4 regions of the Tsukamurella sp. USMM236 genome follow, and region 3 is predicted to be linked to each of the others. Evidence: predicted binding sites of a transcription regulator. Region 3 holds the regulator's gene; each other region holds the start of a gene.

What was found. The regulator LexA, encoded in region 3, represses DNA repair genes until DNA is damaged. The targets are predictions, from matches to a motif close to CGAACANNTGTTCG.
Positions count from the first base shown of each region.
Region 1: WFK95_RS22510 (HNH endonuclease signature motif containing protein) is a predicted target of LexA. The motif match lies at 2,138-2,151, and genes of this name have one in related genera.
Region 2: WFK95_RS15820 (error-prone DNA polymerase) is a predicted target of LexA. The motif match lies at 3,100-3,113, and genes of this name have one in related genera.
Region 4: WFK95_RS06065 (HNH endonuclease signature motif containing protein) is a predicted target of LexA. The motif match lies at 2,128-2,141, and genes of this name have one in related genera.

Region 1 is NZ_JBBCSS010000009.1:71,112-75,835, reverse strand. It holds gene WFK95_RS22515 (maleylpyruvate isomerase family mycothiol-dependent enzyme) at 1-351, shown strand, start outside; gene WFK95_RS22510 (HNH endonuclease signature motif containing protein) at 459-2,078, opposite strand; gene WFK95_RS22505 (winged helix DNA-binding domain-containing protein) at 2,202-3,383, shown strand; gene WFK95_RS22500 (O-methyltransferase) at 3,402-4,040, opposite strand; gene WFK95_RS22495 (SDR family oxidoreductase) at 4,083-4,724, opposite strand, start outside.
Region 2 is NZ_JBBCSS010000004.1:359,002-363,725, reverse strand. It holds gene WFK95_RS15845 (MarR family winged helix-turn-helix transcriptional regulator) at 1-152, shown strand, start outside; gene WFK95_RS15840 (FAD-dependent monooxygenase) at 162-1,205, opposite strand; gene WFK95_RS15835 (TetR/AcrR family transcriptional regulator) at 1,252-1,791, shown strand; gene WFK95_RS15830 (hypothetical protein) at 1,802-2,278, opposite strand; gene WFK95_RS15825 (MspA family porin) at 2,300-3,013, opposite strand; gene WFK95_RS15820 (error-prone DNA polymerase) at 3,126-4,724, shown strand, end outside.
Region 3 is NZ_JBBCSS010000002.1:667,958-672,681, reverse strand. It holds gene WFK95_RS09145 (acyl-CoA dehydrogenase family protein) at 1-727, shown strand, start outside; ZMP/ZTP riboswitch at 732-819, shown strand; gene WFK95_RS09140 (bifunctional 5,10-methylenetetrahydrofolate dehydrogenase/5,10-methenyltetrahydrofolate cyclohydrolase) at 835-1,656, shown strand; gene WFK95_RS09135 (LysR family transcriptional regulator) at 1,653-2,492, opposite strand; gene WFK95_RS09130 (DMT family transporter) at 2,572-3,513, shown strand; gene lexA (transcriptional repressor LexA) at 3,491-4,201, opposite strand; gene WFK95_RS09120 (hypothetical protein) at 4,456-4,724, shown strand, end outside.
Region 4 is NZ_JBBCSS010000002.1:49,878-54,601, reverse strand. It holds gene WFK95_RS06070 (hypothetical protein) at 1-26, shown strand, start outside; gene WFK95_RS06065 (HNH endonuclease signature motif containing protein) at 40-2,073, opposite strand; gene WFK95_RS06060 (antitoxin) at 2,407-2,661, shown strand; gene nhaA (Na+/H+ antiporter NhaA) at 2,762-4,618, shown strand; gene gcvP (aminomethyl-transferring glycine dehydrogenase) at 4,686-4,724, opposite strand, start outside.

The sequences.
Region 1 (4,724 bases), on a different contig from region 3:
ACGGGACTGACCTCCGGCTTCGGGTGCCGTATCTCCTTGCTGGACGGCATGATCCACCAGCAGGACGTCCGCCGACCGCTGAACCTGCCGCGGACGATCCCCGGGGAGCGCATCCGGCCGGCGCTGAACTTCGCACTCTGGGCGCCGCCGGTGCGGGGCGCGCTCCGGGGCAGGGGAGTGCGCCTCGTCGCCGACGACCTCGACTGGTCCTTCGGCCGCGGGCCCGAGGTCCGCGGCACGGCCGAGGCGCTGCTGCTCGCTATGGGCGGCCGCACCGTCGTCCTGGAGGAGTTGACCGGGCCGGGCCTGGGTCGATTCACCCGAAACCTGGGAGCCCTCGGTACGCGCTGAGCCCGCCCCGTGCGGACGTGCCCCTGCACGGAGCCGACGGCCCCGATGTGCTGACCCGCCGTGCGCTCCGCCGGCGCGGCTGAACAGTCGCCGAATGTCACCTCGGGTCATGCCACGACAGCGAGCTGGCACGGCGGATCCTCGCGCCAATGGTTGTCGGCGTCGTGGTCGGAGAGCAGGTCCTCCAGCAGCGGAGGGCCATTCGGCCCGTCCAGCATCGCGGCGATGTCGTCGTGGATGGTGCCCACGAAGTCACGGTAGAGGGCGCGTTCGTCCTGCGCGCGCCACTCGTCGGCGTACTGCTGGTGCCGTTGGCGGTGGTGTTCCTGCGCCAGCCGGTAGAGCTCCTCCGCGTGGTGCGAGTGGTTCACGCGGTACTCGCCGGTGGGATCGCCGGTGCGGCGCCACCCGGTGCGGCCGGCGTACTCGTCGCCCTCGGGCAGCGTGACGGTCTCGAATCCGCGGCGCACCTCGTCGTCACTGGGGACCACCTTGCCGTGGTGGGCATCGCAGGCCAGGGTCAGCACCGTGACGTCGGTGGCGCCCCCGTCGCGCCACTCGGTCTTGTGGTGCACCTGGCAGCGGGTGGCCGGCGCATCGCACCGTGGTGCGCTGCAGCCCTTCTCGGATCCGTAGAGGGCGATGCGCTGGTCCGCGGACGCCAGGCGCTTCTCGCGGCCGAGGTACAGCGGGCGCGACGCGACATCCAGCAGCAGAACGTACTTGGGGTTGGCGCCCATCATCCGAAGCGCGTCCTCGACGGGTAGCCGACCACCGGTGGCGGTGGTGGCGATGCCGGTCTCGGACTCGAGCTGATCGATCCCCAGGGTGATGATCGGGACGCACGGCATCCCGCGGTGCTGCCCGAGCGCACCCGAGCCGATCACGATCCGGAGTGCCGCGACGAACGCGTCGTGGTTGCGTTGCACGGCGCTTCGTCGATCCCGCTTCGCCGCTTCGGCGACGGCCTCTGCATCGTCGATGTCGACGGGGTGCTCCGCGTCCGCCGGGTTGTTCACGCCGGGGCGGGCGAGCTTCTCCAGCATCGTGTCCATCAGCGCGCGGGCCTCCGGTGAGAGCACCCCGCCGAGCGCTGACATGAGGTCGTCGCCTTGCTTGCCGACGGTCAACTCGCGCTTGCGGGCGACGTCCTCCGCGGAGGGTTCGGCACCGTCGGGGTCGAGGAGCTCGTACGCACGCCGGCCGAGGAGTACGACGTCCTCCGGCGTGCACCCGCCGACGGCGGCGGTGACCAGCATGTCCTCCAGATCGTGCAGGTCGGGATGGGAGAGCTTGGGGGAGCAGGTGTCGAAGGCCTTCTCGATCGCCAGGGCGTGCCGTTCGGACAGCGTGCCCGCGCGCTGGGCGGCGGCGACGAGGGGCAGGCGCGGCTCGGGAGCGTGCCCGCGTTCCTGCCGCGGCGCGCGCGAACGGGCGCCGCGGATCCGGTCCCGTGCCTCGACGCCCGCCAGGCGCAGCTGATCGACCAGGAGTTCCTTGGCGCCCGTGTAGCCGAGCTGGGCCGGCAGGTCCTGCTCGATGGCCACCTCGGTGAGCCAGTGCTGGCTGCTGGGGACCGTGCGCGCGGCGCGCTCGAGGCGCCGGAGGCTGCCGAGGACCTCCTGCGAGGACAGCATGACGGGGTTCATCGCGGCCAAGCGGTCGGCGGCCTGTTCGAAGGAGGCGAGCGCATCGAGATAGTCAGCCGCAGTGCCGGAATCGATCATGAGCCGCCTCCCTTCGCTACTGCAATTCTACGCTCGTGTGCGAGAGAGGGCAATAGTCTCGAACATGTTTCCGGCGGGGCAGCGATGCCTTAGCCTGGAGTCCTCGGATGAGGGGAGCGCCGGATGCGCCTGATCGACGATGCGGAGCGCCGCGCTCGCATGGCCCGCCGCCACGCCCTCGCGCCGCAGCATCGCACCGATTCCGTGCTGGACGCGGTGCGCGCCGTCGGCGTCCTGCACGCCACGGAGCCGGCGACGCCGTACCTGTCGGTGCACGCGCGGATGCACGACTTCGCCCGTGACGAGTACGAGCGCGAACTCTGGGAGGAGCGCTCGCTCGTCAAGCAGCTCGCCATGCGCCGCACCATGTTCGTCTTCCCGCGCGATCTGTACGGCCCCGCGCTGAGCGGCCCGTCGGACCGCGTCGCGGCCCAGGAGCACGCGAAGATCGCCAAGGACGCGGTCCGCGGCGGCATCGCCGACGACGGCGAGGCCTGGCTCGCACAGGCGCGCGCCGCGGTCCTCGACGCCCTCCGCGGCTGCGAGCTCAGCGCCGTGCGGCTTCGCGAGCAGGTGCCCGAGCTCGACGGCAAGGTGATGATGTCGGAGGGCAAGAAGTACGGCGGCGAGATGCACTTGGCGCCCAGGGTTCTCACCTGGCTCGGCGCGGCGGGGGCGCTGGTGCGTGGGCACAACGAGAGCCACTGGCGGGTGAACCGGAACCAGTGGTCCCGCGCCGACGAGTGGCTCGGCGGGCCGGCCGAGCGCATCGATCCGGCGGAGGCCTACGCGATTCTGGTACGCGAGTACCTGCGTGCCTTCGGCCCGGTCACGGAGACGGACGTGGTGTGGTGGTTCGGCGCCACCAAGACGGCGATCCGCGCCGCGCTCGCCGAGATCGGCGCGGTCCACGTGCGATTGGAGCGCGACGGCACCGGCTGGGTGCTGCCGGAGGACGTGGATCCCGTGGCGCCGGTGGAGCCGTGGGCCGCGCTCCTGCCCGCACTGGATCCCACGCCGATGGGCTGGAAGGAGCGCGCCTTCTATCTCGATCCCGGGTTCGCCGCCGCGATCTACGACAGCGCCGGCAACGCGGGCACAACGGCGTGGTGGGAAGGCCGCGTCGTCGGGGCCTACGTCCAGGACGACGAGGGCGCCGTCGGGCTGGTCCTCGCGCCCGGCACGCCCCGCGCGGCGCGGAAGGCCCTCGACGCGGAGGCCGCTCGGCTGCAGGACTGGCTGGCGGGGGAGCGGGTGAACTCGCTCTACAAGTCCCCGATCACGCTGCCCGCGTACCGGTCCTGATCAGCAGGCGACGCCTGATCAGCGCACGACGGCGATCGCCAGGCCGTCCCAGCCCTTGATCCCGACGGTCTGCAGCGCGGTGGCGTCCAGCCGCGGGTCGGAGCCGAGGCGCTCGAGGGCGCCGCGGATGCCGTCGGCGTCCGGCCCCTCGTCCTGCAGGCGACGCACCACGTTGTCGAGAACGATGACGGTGCCCGGAACACTCAGCCGCAGAGCCCAATCCAGGTAGGCGCGGTTGTTGGCCTTGTCGGCGTCGATGAAGACGAGATCGAACGGGCCCTCGAGGAAGGGCAGGGTGTCGAGCGCGGCACCGACCTTGATGTCGACGCGGTCGCCCAGCCCGGTCTCGTCGAGGCTGGCCCGCGCGACCGCGGCGTGCTCGGGCGAGAACTCCAGGGTGACGACCGACCCCGACGGCACGACGGCCCGGGCCAGCCAGGCGGTGCTGTAGCCGCCGAGGGTGCCGATCTCGAGGATCCGGTCGGCGCGCGCGATGGACGCGAGCAGGTAGAGGAACTTGCCCTGCGTCGCGGAGACGGCGATGTCCGGCAGGCCGCCCGCGGCCTGCGCGGCGCGGATCGGTTCGAACGCGGCCGCGTCGACGGCGACCGTCCGCTCGAGGTAGTCGTCCGTCTCGGCCCAGGACTCGCTGCTCACCGTCCCGACCCTACGCCCATCGGCGAACCCCGGCCACGGGGATCAGCGGGGCCGGAGCACGATCTCCGTGGGGTGCGCGTCGCCGGGGGTCGCGATCGCCTGAACGACGGCGCGGGCGACGCTCTCCGGGCGGAGCAGGCCCTCGGTCGCGTACTCGCGCCCCTCGGCGGCGAAGATGCCCTGCTGCATCTCCGTGTCGATCCGCCCGGGGAAGACGCTGGTCACGCGCAGCGCGGGCTCCTCCGCGCGGAGCGCCTCGGCGAAGGAGGTGAGTCCGAACTTGCTGGCCGCGTAGGCCGACCAGCCGGGGTTGGCGCGCTTGCCGGCGCCCGAGTTGATCAGCACGACGTGGCCGCCGGCGGCGCGGAGGGCCGGCAGCAGGGCGCGGGTGAGCTCGACGACCGCGAGCAGGTTGACCTCGAACATCTCCCGCCAGTCGGCGGCGGACGTGTCCTCGATCCGCCCGATGCGGCCGACGCCGGCGTTGTGCACGAGCACGTCGAGCCGGTCGATCGGTGCGACGAGTTCCCGGACCGCGGAATGATCGGTGAGGTCGGCCGGAAACGCTGCGGCATCGTCGAACTCGGCGACGAGGCCGTCCAGCGCGGGGGAGGGGCGGCCGCCGAGCAGGAGCCGGTGCGTGCCGCCGAGCCCGCGCGCGATGTGCGCGCCGAGCCCGCGGGA
Region 2 (4,724 bases), on a different contig from region 3:
CCGACGAGGGCTTCTCCGCGCTCGACGGTGCCGCCCGCGGGCACGTCGCGGAGGTGCGCCGGCTGGTCTTCGACCACCTCACGGCGCGCGACGTCGCGGCGCTGCGGGCCGCGCTCTCCAAGGTCACCCCGGGTCTCGCCGACGAGGCCTGACCCCGGTCCTCAGGCCGCGGCGGCCACCGCCCGCAGCAGCAGGTCCCGCGGGGCGCGCAGCCGCGAAACGAGGGCGACGTGCCGCATCGCCCGCGAGAGCAGCATCGTCCGCTGTCCCGCGCGGCGCCGCGCCGCCTCGTAGGCGCGCAGCGCGGGCGCCGCGTCGCCGCCGACATCGGCCGCCGCGCCGAGGGCGTCGGCCAGGGCGGCGGCGTCCAGCAGGGTCTCGCACGCGCCGCGGCCCAGGTTGGGTGCCATGGCGTGGGCCGCGTCGCCGAGGATGGCGACGTTGCCGCGCACGATCCGCGGCAGCCGCGGCAGGTCGCGCGATCGGTAGTGCAGGGCCGTCTCCGCCTCGATGCCCTCGATGGTCTCGGCCACTCGCGGGGCCCAGCCGCGGTACATCGCGCGGAGGAAGCCGCGCGGGTCCTCGTCCGGGTCCGGGGTGCCCGGCGGAACCACCCGCGGATCGAACTCCGAGTACCAGTTGATGTAGCCCCCGTCGCGGGGCGTGACGCCGAACAGTCTTCCCGGGCCCCAGTATTCGGTGAACACGTCGGTGTCGCCGGGACACCGGCCGATGAGCACGTCGACGCCGAGGGGTCGCGGCGCCACCTCGTGCCCGACGACGTGCGCGCGGACGACGCTGCCGATGCCATCGGCGCCGACGATCACGTCGTGGGTGAGCCCGTCGAGGCCGGCGCGGCGATCGCCGAACCGGACCGCGGGTGCGCACGCGGCGAGGGCTTCGAGGAGCCGGGGCCGCGAGATGATGACGGTGGCGCCCTTCGCTCGTACCTCGGGGCCGAGCCGGTGCCCCTCGGCGCTGCGGATCTCCGCGATCCGCTGATCGATCCCGATCTCCCGCACCGCGTCCGCCGCGCCCACCCGCTCGAGCACCGCCATCGCCTCGGGCCACATCCCGAGGGCGGTGCCGGTGGTGGGGAGCGACGCCGCGCGTTCGAAGACCTCCACCTCCCAGCCCTGCTGCGTGAGGAGCGCTGCGGTGGCCAGCCCGCCGATGCCGCCGCCGATGATCGCTGCCGTGGTCATGACTTCACGGTACTACAAACGTAGTATTCGGGTACAGTCCTCGCTCATGGGCAGACGGGAAGAGGTCCTGGACGGGGCGATCGAGGTGCTCGGCACGCTCGGCCTCCGCGGGCTCACGCACCGCGCCGTCGACGGCACCGCGGGTGTGCCTGCGGGGACGGCGTCCAACTACTTCCGCTCGCGCGCCGCGCTGGTGCGCGGTGTCGTCGAGCGCCTGGTGGAGGAGGATCTCGCCTTCTGGGCCGCGTTCGACGGGGTCCAGGAGTCCACGCCGGGTGACGTGGCGGAGCGTCTCGCGGAATTCGTCCGCTGGTCTATCGGCGACGGTCGGGTGCGGGGCGTGGCGCGGCTCAACCTGTTCGCCGCGGCCGCGGTGGAGCCGGACCTGCGCGAACCGCTCCGGCGTGGGCGTCGTGCCGTCGAGCTCGTCGGTGAGCAGGTCGGTGCCGCCATCGGCCTCGGAGTCGCCGAGTCCGCGCTGGTGATGGACGCCACCGACGCCCTGATCACGCGACAGCTCGCGATGCCGACCGAGGGTTTCGATCCGTTGCCCGCGCTGACGACCCTTCTCACGCGTCTGCGCTGAAGGGGCCCGGCTAGCGGGGCGTCTGAGCGACGACCGTGCCTCGGCCCGCCGGCGGGCCGAGGGTGTCGACGCCGTAGTCCCAGGACTTGCCGTTCGGGGCGCCGATGCCCGCGAAGGGCGGGTTGGGCGCCTGCGGCAGGTTCGGGGCCTGCCCGCTGCCGATCGGAGAGGTCGGCGTGGACGTGGTGGGCGTGGTCGTGGGCACCCCGGTCGGCGGGCAGGCGTAGCCGGGCTGTACGTAGACCGCCTGCTCGTAGCCCGGGCCGCCCATGGCGCTGCACCAGGTGTAGCCGCCCGGCAGGGTCCAGGGCGGAAGGCTGCCGTCCGTCGGGTACGGCACGCGCGTCGTGGCCGGAAGCCCGCTCGGGTCGGCGGACGCGGGCGGGGAGGTCATGGGGAACAGCAGGGAGGTGCCCAGGGCGAGCACTGCGAGGCCGGCCGTCGCGTACCAGGGCGCGCGGGACGGGCCCGTGGACTGTGTGTGCATCGGATTCGTTCCCATCTCGAGTTAGATCGGCAGGGAGGCGGAGTAGGTGAAGACCTCGTTGTCGAACTCGCTGGAGGACATCGTGATCCCCGCTCCGATGCGGACGCCCACGTTGCCGGCGCAGCCGTCGACCTTGACGTGGACGCCCTCGACCGAGACGCCCGCACGGTTCTTCGCGATGGTCTTCTTCCGGACGACCGAGGTGGCGATGCCGCCCGGTTTGATCACGGTGGAGACGTTCGCCGCGGCCCCGAGTCCCGCGCCGACGCCGGCGCCGATGTTGAGGGAGCCGCCGGCGATCGACAGTGCCGGGCTGACGGAGACGCTGGGGCCCACGGTGGCGGAGACGCCGCCGCCGACGGCGACCCCGGAGGCCACGTCGACGGCGCAGCCGATCTGGACGATGAGGGCCATCTCGGCGCCTTCGAAGGGGCTCGAGCCGGCTCCGTCGACGCTCCCGACGGCGGTCGCCTTGAAGAACGCCTCGCGACTGGTGGGCGTGCCGGCCAGGTTGGAGACGGGGTTGACCTCGACGCCCTGCAGCTGGATGCGGACCTTCCAGCCGTCCTTGGTCGTCCGCGAGATCTGAGTGTCCTTCATCGAGGTCGGAGCGCCCACCGCCTGGGGTGCGGCGGCGAACGTTCCCGCTGCGACGGCGAGGGTGCACATGGAGGTGGTGGCAAGACGCGTTGCGCGACCGGTGTTTTGGCGGTCGCGCAGGCGGGCTGAGGTCACGTGGGGAGACGCTAGCAACCGACGATCCAAGCGTCAACTACAAAAATAGTATGACAAGCGTATTCGTTCGACGGCGATAGTCGTATCGAACATGTGAGCGTATGGTGGGGGAGTGGGATGGAGTAACGGGCCGAGCTGGTCGGAGATGGAGCGGGTGCTCTCCGGGCGGGCCCCGGTGCGCCGGGCGGAGGAGCCGCCGGGCGACGGTGGCGACTCCCCGGCCTGGTCCCGCAAGCGGGAGCCCTACGTTCCGCCCCCGGTTCCGCCCAGTGGCGGTCTCCGTTCGTCCCGCGTGCCCTACGCGGAGCTGCACGCGCACACCGCCTTCAGCTTCCTCGACGGCGCCGCGCAACCGGAGGAGATGGTCGAGCAGGCCCACGCGCTCGGCCTGAAGGCCCTCGCGGTCACCGACCACAACGGCTTCTACGGCGTGGTCCGGTTCGCCGAGGCGGCCTTGGAGCTCGGCGTCCCCACGGTCTTCGGGGCGGAGCTGTCCCTGGAGCACGACACCGAACGCACCGGCGCCGAGGACCCGTCGGGCGAGCACCTGCTCGTCCTCGCCCGCGGGCAGGAGGGCTACCGCCGCCTCTCACGCGCCATGGCGGAGGCGCACATGGAGGCGGGGGAGAAGGGGCTGCTGCGCTTCCATCCGGACCGCCTGGCCGAGTGGTCCGGCGGCCACTGGCACATCCTCACCGGCTGCCGCAAGGGCGCGGTCCGGCGCGGCCTCGCCGCCCGGGGGCCCGACGGTGCCGCCGCCGCCCTGGCGCAGCTCGTCGACCGGTTCGGCGAGGGGCGGGTGAGCATGGAGCTCACCGTCCACGGCGTCCCCGAGGACGACGAGCGCAATCATCTGCTGGCCGGCGTCGCGGCGCGGATGGGGGTGGGCACCGTCGCCACCACGGGGGCGCACTTCGCCCGTCCCGGCCAGCGTCACCTGGCGTCGACGCTCGCGGCGATCCGCGCCCGCCGCAGCCTCGACGAGCTCGACGGCTGGCTCCCCGCCGCGGGCGGCGCGCACCTGCGCTCGGGTGACGAGATGGCGCTGCTGCTGCCCGAGCACCCCGGCGCCATCGCGGCCGCCGCCGAGCTCGGTGCCGAGTGCGCCTTCAGTCTCAAGCTGATCGCGCCGAAGCTGCCGCCCTTCGACGTCCCGTCGGGCCACACGGAGGCCACCTGGCTGCGCGAGCTGACCCGGCGCGGGGCGCTGGAGCGGTACGGCCCGCCGGAGTCGAATCCGCAGGCGTACCGGCAGATCGAGCACGAGCTGAACGTGATCGAGACGCTCACCTTTCCCGGCTACTTCCTCATCGTGCACAGCATCGTGACCTTCTGCCGGGACAGCGACATCCTGTGCCAGGGCCGGGGCAGCGCCGCCAACTCGGCCGTCTGCTTCGCGCTCGGCATCACCGCGGTCGACCCGGTGCGCAACCAACTGCTCTTCGAGCGCTTCCTGGCCCCCGAGCGCGACGGCCCGCCCGACATCGACGTGGACATCGAGTCCGACCGTCGCGAGGAGGCGATCCAGTTCGTCTACCGGAAGTACGGCCGCGAGTACGCCGCGCAGGTCGCGAACGTCATCACCTACCGCGGGCGGTCCGCGGTGCGCGATACCGCCCGCGCGCTCGGCTACTCGCAGGGGCAGCAGGACGCCTGGAGCAAGCAGATCTCCAGCTGGGGGTGGCGGCAGGATCCGGTGCCCGAGGGCATC
Region 3 (4,724 bases):
CGACGGTGACGAGTACGTGCTGTCCGGGGCGAAGATCGTGGTCGCGGACCTGCCGGTCGCGACGCACCTGATCGTCGCCGCCCGCACCGCAGGAGGCCGGCTCGACCGCGACGGGATCTCGCTCTTCCTGCTGGAGTTCGACCCGCAGGCCCCGCCCGCCGGGGTGAGCGCGCAGTACTTCCGCACGATCGACGATCACCACACGGGCGATCTCGTGCTCGCCGATCTCCGCGTGCCCGCGTCCGCGCTGCTCGGCGCCGAGGGCGGGGCCTGGGACGTCATCGAACGCGCCCTCGACGACGGTGCCGCCGCGGTGTGCTGTGAGGGAGTCGGGATCATGCGCCGCGTGGTGGCGGACACGGTGGCCTACGCCAAGCAGCGCCGCCAGTTCGGCGTGCCGATCGGCTCCTTCCAGGCGCTGCAGCACCGCATGGTGGACATGTCGCTCGAGCTCGAGCAATCCGTCGCGGCGAGCTACCTCGCGGTGCTCAACCTCGACGCGGAGCCGCAGGTGCGGCGTCGCGCCGTCTCGGCCGCGAAGATCACCATCGCGCGGGCCGCGCGGTTCGTCGGGCAGAACGCGGTCCAGCTGCACGGCGGCATGGGCATGACGGAGGAGCTGGCGATCGGGCACTGCTTCAAGCGGCTCACCGCCATCGAGACCGAGTTCGGCTCGGCCACCGACCACCTGCACCGGTACGCGGAGGCGAGCGCGCAGGGCGGGTAGCCTCGAGGGTGGCCGTGACTGGCGCTGACGGGGAGCACCCCGGGGGAGCGGCCCACCGGAGTATCCGTGAGCCGCGCGCCTGGGCGTCGAAGTCCCAGGAGGTCGCCATGTCCGTGCCCATCGTTCTCTCCGGAACCCGGCTCGCCGCAGAGCTCAACGGCCGCACCGCCGCACGCGCCGCGGCGCTGCCGTTCACCCCGACCCTGGCCACCGTGCTGGTCGGCGACGACCCGGGATCCGCCACGTACGTGGCGATGAAGCGCCGTCGGTGTTCCGACCACGGCCTGGACTCCCGCTTCGTTCACCTGCCCGCGGAGACCACGACGGCCGAGCTGATCAGTGTGCTCTCCGAGTTGGGGGCTGACGACGGCGTGCACGGCATCCTGTTGCAGCATCCACTGCCGCCGCAGGTGGACGAGTGCGCCGCGTTCGACGCGATCCCTGTGACGAAGGACGTCGACGGCACCTCGAGCGCCGCTTTCGCGGCCGCCGCGCTCGGCAGGCCGGGCCACCGCAGTTGCACGCCCGCAGGAATCGTCGCCTTGCTCGACCATCACGGAGTCGTGCTCGCGGGCGCGGACGTGACCGTGGTCGGGCGCAGCGCGATCCTCGGAAAGCCGCTGTCCGCGATGCTCGTCCAGCGCGACGCGACGGTCACGGTGTGTCACTCCCGCACCCGCGACCTCGCCGCGCACACCCGACGCGCCGACGTCCTCATCGCTGCCGCGGGCCGGCCGGGCCTGATCACCGCCGACATGGTGCGCCCCGGTGCGGTCATCGTCGACGCGGGCTTCACCCCAGGGGACGTCGCCCCGGGCGCGGCCGCGCGCGCCCGCGCCGCGTCCCCGGTGCCGGGTGGCGTCGGACCCATGACCATCGCAGTCCTCCTCAGCCAGACGGTGGACGCGGCGGAGGCGAGCGCGGTCTAGCGGGGAGTGGTCAGTGAGGCGGCGGCACCGCGGACGGCGGCCCGGACCGTCGCCGGCACGCGCGGCCCGACGGTGACCGCGAGAGCGATCGGCGGCAGGTGCGGCATCGTGTCGACGGTGACCAGGCCGTCGGTCGCGTCGATGGCGGGGAGCAGCGTGACCCCCAGGCCGCTGCGGGCCGCGGAGTACAGGCCCGCGAGGTTCGCGGCCTCGGCGGCGATCGTGTAGTCGATCCCGTTGCGCGCGAGCGCGTCCGCCGCGGGCGCGCGCAGCACGCACGGGTCGTCGAAGAGGAGGACGGGCACCGTTCCGGCGGGGCGCTCCCACTCCCGGGCGGCGTACCACTGCAGGTCGATGGGGCCGACGGCGTCCGGGTGATCGCCGGCGGCGAGGAAGACCGCCACGTCGGCGAGACCGCGGTCGACGGCGCCCGCGATCTGCGCACTGCGATCGAACCGGAACTGGGCGGCCCATCCTCCCGGGAGGGCGCCGAAGCCGCGGCTGAGCTCGGGGATGAGCCGGTCGGCGCCGTGCTCGGTCGCGGCGACCGACAGCGTGCGGGTCGTGGGGGAGGCGAGAGCGTGGACGGCGGCGTCGTGCGCGTCGAGAATCGTCTGGGCGTGCCCGAGGAGCCGGTTGCCGTGATCGGTGAACCGGATTCCGCGGCCCGCCTTCTCGACGATCGTGCCGCCCGTCGACTTCTCGAGCCTGCGCAGGTGCGCGCTGACGGTCGACTGCGTGAGGTGGAGCGTCTCGGCGGCGCGGTGGACTCCGCCGCAGCGGGCGATGGCGACCACGCTGCGCAGTGGGACGATGTCCAGGATCGGATCCGGCATGACTGAACGATAGAACCGATCGATCGTGATCGTCAATCATTGTTGGACGGCGGGGGCCTGCGCGTTCGACCATCGAGTCATGAGAATTCCGCCGATGCTCGCGCTCTCCGTCGTGGTGCTGTACGCCTTCGGGTATCCGCTGGGTGCCCTCGGGATCGCGGCGATGAGCCCGTTCCTGCTGCTCTTCCTGCGGTTCGCGGTCTCCGGGGTGTTGATGCTCGGCCTGGTGCGCGCGACCGACCGGCGCCTGCCGCGGGGCGCCGACCTGGGACACGCCGTCGTCGTCGGGCTGCTCACGCAGGCCACGCAGTTCCTGGGCTGCTACCTGGGGCTACAGGCGGGCGTGCCTGCGGGGGTCGCGGCCCTGATCATCGGTGTCAACCCGGCCGTGACGACGGTGGTGGCCCGGATAGCGCTCCGCGAGCGACTCACGGCCCGCCGCGCCCTGGCGGCTCTGCTGGGGCTCGCAGCGGTCGTCACGGCGTGCTGGTCGACGGTGCCGGCCCTGGCCCATGCCGGGGCGGGGATCGGGTTCACGCTGGTGGGACTGGCGGGCATCGCCGTGGGCGGGGTGTACCAGCAGCGGTTCTGCCGCGGCGTCGATCCGTTGGCCGGGAATGCGATCGGCATGGTGGTCGCGGCCGTGCCGGCCGGCGCTCTGACCGTACTGTTCGGCGCGACGGTGAGCGATCCCGTGCAGGGCGCCCTCGTGCTCGTGCTGATGGTGCTGCTGAGTTCGATGACGGCGACGACGCTGTACCTGCGCGTGATCGGCATCGCCGGGGCGAGCGGCGCCGCGATGCTCTTCGCCGTGATCCCGTCGGTCTCCGCGCTGTTCGCCTTCCTGATGCTGGGCGAGGCCCTTCATCCGGGTGTGCTCGCCGGGCTGGTGCTCGGCGGCGCCGCGTGCGCGCTGGCGTCCCTCGGTGGACGACGAACGCCGGCCCCCGACCGAGCGGTCGACGAGCCGGCGCGGCCGGAGGCGAGTGCGGGTGCGGTCAGATCCGACGCATCACGGTGACGACCTTCCCGAGGATCACCGCGTCGTTGCCGTGGATCGGGTCGAAGGCGGGATTGTGCGGCATCAGCCAGACGTCGCGGCCCGTGCGCCGGAAGGTCTTGACGGTGGCCTCGCCGTCGAGCATCGCGGCGACGATGTCGCCGTTCTCGGCGACGGACTGCTGACGCACCACGACCCAGTCCCCGTCGCAGATCGCGGCGTCCGTCATCGACTCGCCGACCACCTTGAGCAGGAACAGTGAGCCCTCGCCCACGAGTTCACGGGGAAGCGGGAAGATCTCCTCCACCGCCTCCTCGGCCAGGATGGGGCCGCCCGCGGCGATGCGCCCCAGCACCGGGACGAACGCGGGCTCCGGCATCCGGTCCTCGTCCTCCATGACCTTCTGGATGACCTGGGCCGTGCGCTCCTCGGCGCCCTGGACGTTCACGGCGCGGGGGCGGTTCGGATCGCGGTGCAGGAAGCCCAGGCGCTCCAGGGTGCGGAGCTGATGCGCCACGGAGGAGGTGGACGTGAGGCCCACCTCGTCGCCGATCTCCCGGATGCTCGGGGGATAGCCGCGCTCGCGGACGGAGCGCCGGATGACTTCCAGGACCTGCTTCTGGCGACGGGTGAGGTGATCCTCGGAGACGTTGCCCTGTGCGTCGCGGAAGCGCTTGTCCCGGTGTTGAACCTGTCGCTCATCTGTCATGTGTCGCTCCTCACGCCCGTTCGGTTCCGACTCCACTGTAGTCCAGCTCGAACGACCTGACAAACATCTGTTCGAGAAATTTGTCCGCGTGTCTTCCGCTCGCTCGAGGGGTGTGGTAGAAATCGAACAGAAGTTCTCTCGAACACTTGCACGCACTCCGGTGTGACTGGTGGGGCTGGATTGAAAACTTGTCAGTCCCCTCCGATAGACCAGTAGGTGAGCGAGAAGGACCCGCTACCGACGAAGGAGAGATCATGACCGCGATCATCGATCGAGACGTCATCATTGCAGCGCAGAGCGCCGCCGCCGAGGCGCAGGCGCTCGTGCGGCACGGTTCGGCGGCCGCCGACCGGCGCGGCGCGACCCGGGCCCGCGGGGTCTCGCCGCGGCTCGCCCGCAGCCGCGGGCGGGAGGTGTCGGCGCTCTCGATCACCTCGTCGAACGGCGCCGCAGAGGGTCTTGTTCGAACGGAGCTCACCGCCGTCCGCGTGACCGGTGCCCGCGGGTCCGCTCGGCGCACCGT
Region 4 (4,724 bases), 620 kb from region 3:
TCGCGGACACCCTGAACCGGCGGTAGCCGGGCAGCGAGATCAGAAGGGTGGCGGGCCGTCGAACGACGGGGTCCGGCTCGGCGACGTGGGCTCGCCGATCGCGGCGGCGAGGTGCTCCTCGACCGTGCTGACGGGCGTGTTCGCGAGGGCGAGGTCCGCCTCCATCGCGGCGACGTTGCGCTGCCGTAGGCGCTCGCGGCGCGCGTGTTCGCGCTGGAGGCGCGTCCGTCCTCCCGGCGGTGGGGCCTGTTCTCGGCGTTTCGATTCTTCGGCGCTATCGGGCAGGGTCCAGCGCACCCGCTTTAGGTCGGGGAACAGTGCGAGGACGGTGCCACTCGGATCGACGATGTAGCGACGCCCGTCCGCCGAGGTCCACAGGATCCGGCCGTCGGGCAGGCGCGCGTCGATCCACTCACCCGCGGTCTTGAGCTGATGGTGTGCGGTGCACAGCGGCTGCAGCTGATCCGCCGAGGTAGCGCCACCCAGCTCCGGGTCGCGGTGGTCGTACTCGCGCCGATGGTCGACCTGCGCCCGCGTCGCGGGACGGGTGCAGTAGGGAAACACGCACCGCGGGAACACCAGCCGCAGGTACCGCCGCAGATCCGCCGACGGCCGATACCCGCTGCTCCCCCGCGCTGACGCCACTGCACGGGCACCACCTGCATCGCGAGCGTCGACGTCGACGCCCACACCGGGGTCCGGCGGCGCACCCTGTGGATCGGGGTCGTCATCGGGATCGTCATCGCGGCGCGGAGGGGGTGGCGGACCGTCCGGTGGCGGGCAGTCGGGCGGCAGATCGTCGGGCGGACATCCACCGAACCAGACCCCGCCACCCTCGCCCGGGCCCGAATGACCTTCGAGCCGAACGACGATGTCCGCCCAGACTGCCGCGAAGTCCAATGTCCCGCGCGGGCCGTCGAAGCCCGATGCGGGAACAGAGGTTCGCTCGCGCTCCGTCGGTCCTGGTGGCAGTTGCTCCGCGATCGCCGATTCATCGATCCGTTGGCCGAAGGGGCGGATCCTCGCGTCCTCGCGAGCAGCGAGTTCGCGCGCGTGGTCGCCGGTGATCGGACCGTGCCCGACCAGATACCCGAAGCCACCTCGCGCATCGGTAACGAGCGCCGCCCCATGATCGGAATCGCCGTCCGGCGCAGAGAGGTCACGCTCGTTGATCACCACGTTGATCATCGTCACGAACCGGGTGATCACGCCGTCCGCGTCCGGCTCGCCGTGGAAACGCGCCTCGCGATAACGACAATCGGGCGTCGCGCATTCGCAGCCGAGGGTGCTGTATCCCCGGGTGAGCTGGACCCAGCCGTCGGCGCGGCGCTGTGCCGGCGTCCGCGGATCGGCGTCGCACACGGTGCCCGCGATGTGGTCGACCCGCGCCTCCACCTCGCGTACGTCCTCAGCCGGCATGAGGGCGAACACCGCGGCCATGCCGTCCTGCTCGGGACGGAAGCTCACCCTCCGGTCCTCGATCGCCGCGCGGCGCCGCCGTTCGGCCGCCTCCGCATCGATCTGATCGACGATCAGATCGGCAGCCTCCCGCAACGCGGGGAGTGAGAGCACCTCGTAGTCCACCGTCAGCCGGTCGGCGAGAAGTTCGTCGAACCGGCGCACCTGCACCCCGTCGAGCGCCCGGGACCGATGCAGCGCCGCCTCCCCCGCCTTCGGCGAGATCACGTTCTCCCCGATCAACGCGAACACCTTGGGCAACCGCTCCACGAGGCCGATCGCCGTCTCGATCGCGATCCGCGCGGCCGTCGACCCCAACCGCAGCAGCGTCGAGACCTGCGCCTCCAACGCCACACCTGCCGCAGTGAGGCTCCGTCGGGCCTCCAGCGCCTCCGCGAAGTCCCCCGGCCGGGCCAAGTATTCCGCCTCGTCGTCGGCGTACATCACCCGATGCAGGGCGTACACGACCGTCATCGTCCGGCAGTAGGCGAGGCTCTCGCACCGACGTTGTTCGAACAACACCTCCGCAACCGCACGCTCCTGACCACCCGCGCCGAGAAGCCCCGAGGGAATAATTCCCCCAGGTAGATCGCTCAACCCGGCCGGCATCGTCATTCTTCGATTCTACGCTCGTTCGAACGATCACGCCATACTTGCTCGAATCTTGTTCGAACGGATGGCCGGTCGGCAGTACCGCCGCTCGAGCTCGCCGCTCGAGCCACCCGGAGTCCGCCACGGGCGGGCACCAAGCCGCATGGAGGTCTCCGAGCACGCCGGCACGCGAGCACGGTTTCGCCACATATGGGCCCCATCGTCTGGAATCGGAGCGATCGAGACCTCGGCGGCACCCCCGATCTCGGATACGGTGAACGAGGAACACAGCCGCGGCTGTCGCGGTGAAGCAGAGGCGACGGCGGTCAGCGGACGAGTCCATCGGAAGGTTGCATCATGGCGCTTCTCGACAAGATCAAGGAACTGCTCGGCAAGAACCCCGACCAGGTCAACAAGGTGATCGACAAGGCGGGCAGTGCGGCGAAGGGCAAGTTCGCCGGCCACGAGGACAAGATCGACCAAGCGGTGAACAAGGTCAAGGACGTGACCGGCGGTGCCAATCCGCCCGCCGGCGGTGCGACGCCGCCCGACGGCGGCACCACCCCGCCCGCCGGCGGCGAGACCACTCCCGGCACTCCGCCCCAGGGCTGACTCCGATCGACGACGCGTGCCCACCTCCCGAGGGAGGTGGGCACGCTCGCGTCGCGGGACCGACGGGCCGTGACACGGGTTCCGCCGTAGGGTGTCCGACATGTCCACTCCCGATGTGCCCGACCGTCGGCTGAGTGCGTGGGCCGACACGGCGGTCGAGAAGCTGCGCACCGAGTCCGGAAGCGCTCTGCTGCTGGTCGCCGTCTCACTGATCGCGCTCCTGTGGGCGAACTCGCCGCTCTCCGACGCCTACTTCCACCTGTGGGAGACGCCGATCAGCGTGGACATCGGCGACCTGCGGTTCGACATGAACCTGCACCACTGGATCAACGACGGCCTGATGGTCGTGTTCTTCTTCCTCATCGGCCTGGAAGTCCGGCAGGAGTTCGCCGTGGGTTCGCTCCAGGACCGCAGCAGAGCGATGGTCCCACTGATCGCCGGCCTCGCCGGAGTCGCGCTCCCCGCGCTGATCTACCTCGCCATCGCCGGCGGCACCGCACCGGCGGGGTGGGGCGTCGTCGTGGGCACCGACACCGCCTTCCTCCTCGGCATGCTCGCGATCCTCGGCCCGCGGATGTCCAGCCAGCTGCGGGTCTTCCTGCTGACGCTCACCGTCGTCGACGACTTCCTCGCCGTCGCGATCATCGGCACCGTCTACACCGAGGACCTGAACCTCACCGCCCTGGGCATCGCGCTCTCGGGCCTCGTCCTCCTGTGGCTCGTCGGGCGCAGCGGGCAGTGGCGCAGCGGCCCGTACGTCCTGCTGATCGTGGTCATCTGGGCGGCGACGATCAAGTCCGGCGTGCACCCCTCCCTCATCGGGATGGCCGCCGGACTCATGATCCCGTCGGCGAACCCGGACCGGGCGGACGTCGTGGCGGCCAAGCACGTCTTCCGCGACTACTGGCAGGCGCCGGCCGCCGGCGCGGCGCGGATCGTGACGAGCGGCGTGCGTCGCTCCATCTCCGTCAACGAACGGATGCACGAGTCGCTGCGCGGCGTGGTGTCACTGGTCGTGGTGCCGATCTTCGCCCTCGCCAACGCGGGCATCGACCTCCGCGGCGACGGCCTCGGCGACGCACTGCGCTCGCCCATCACGTGGGCCGTGGTCGCGGGCCTCGTGCTGGGCAAGTTCGTCGGCATCTCGGCGGGCACGTGGCTCTCGGTGCGCTTCGGGCTCGGGAAGCTGCCCGACGGTGTCGGACGGGGCAGTGTCCTCGGCGGCGCGGCACTGTCCGGGATCGGCTTCACGATGGCCCTGCTGATCATCTCGCTCGCCTTCGACGACGAACGGCAGGCCCAGGCGGCCACCGTCGGTGTCCTGATCGCGATGGTGCTCTCCCTGCTCCTGGGCTGGGCGGTGTTCCGGATCGCGCGGGTGCGGTGGGGCGGGACCTCGGCCGACCTGCCCGTGACGCTGGAGCCCGCGGTGCACGGCGGCGACCACGCGATCGGTGAGCCCGACGCCCCGTACACCGTGGTCGAGTACCTCGACTTCGAGTGCCCCTTCTGCGCCCGCGCCACCGGTATGGGCCGGGACCTTCAGGAGCACTTCGGAGACGACATCCGGTACGTGGTGCGCCACCTGCCCCTCGAGGACGTGCACCCGCACGCCTTCCGCGCGGCGATCGCGGCCGAGGCGGCCGCCCAGCAGGGCGCCTTCTGGCACATGCACGACATGCTGTTCACGCACCAGGACCGTCAGGAAGCCGAGGACCTCCGACGGTACGCCGAGGAGATCGGCCTGGACCTGGACCAGTACGACGCCGCCGTCGCCGACCCCGAGCTCGCCGAGCTGATCCGGCGCCATCAGCGCAGCGCGCACGACAGCGGTGCCCGCGGCACCCCGACCTTCTTCCTCAACGGGGTCCGGCACCGCGGCCCGCACGACGCGCGCACCTTGATCGCGGCGCTCGAGTCGACCGAGCTGGCCTCCGCCACGCGCCGGCGGTCCTGACCACGGTTCTCGGTCAGCGCGCGGATCGACAAGCCCCGCGTCCGGACGCACCGGTGCCGACGGGAACCTACTCCGCGAAGGCCTCGATCGGCGGGCAGGAGCAGAT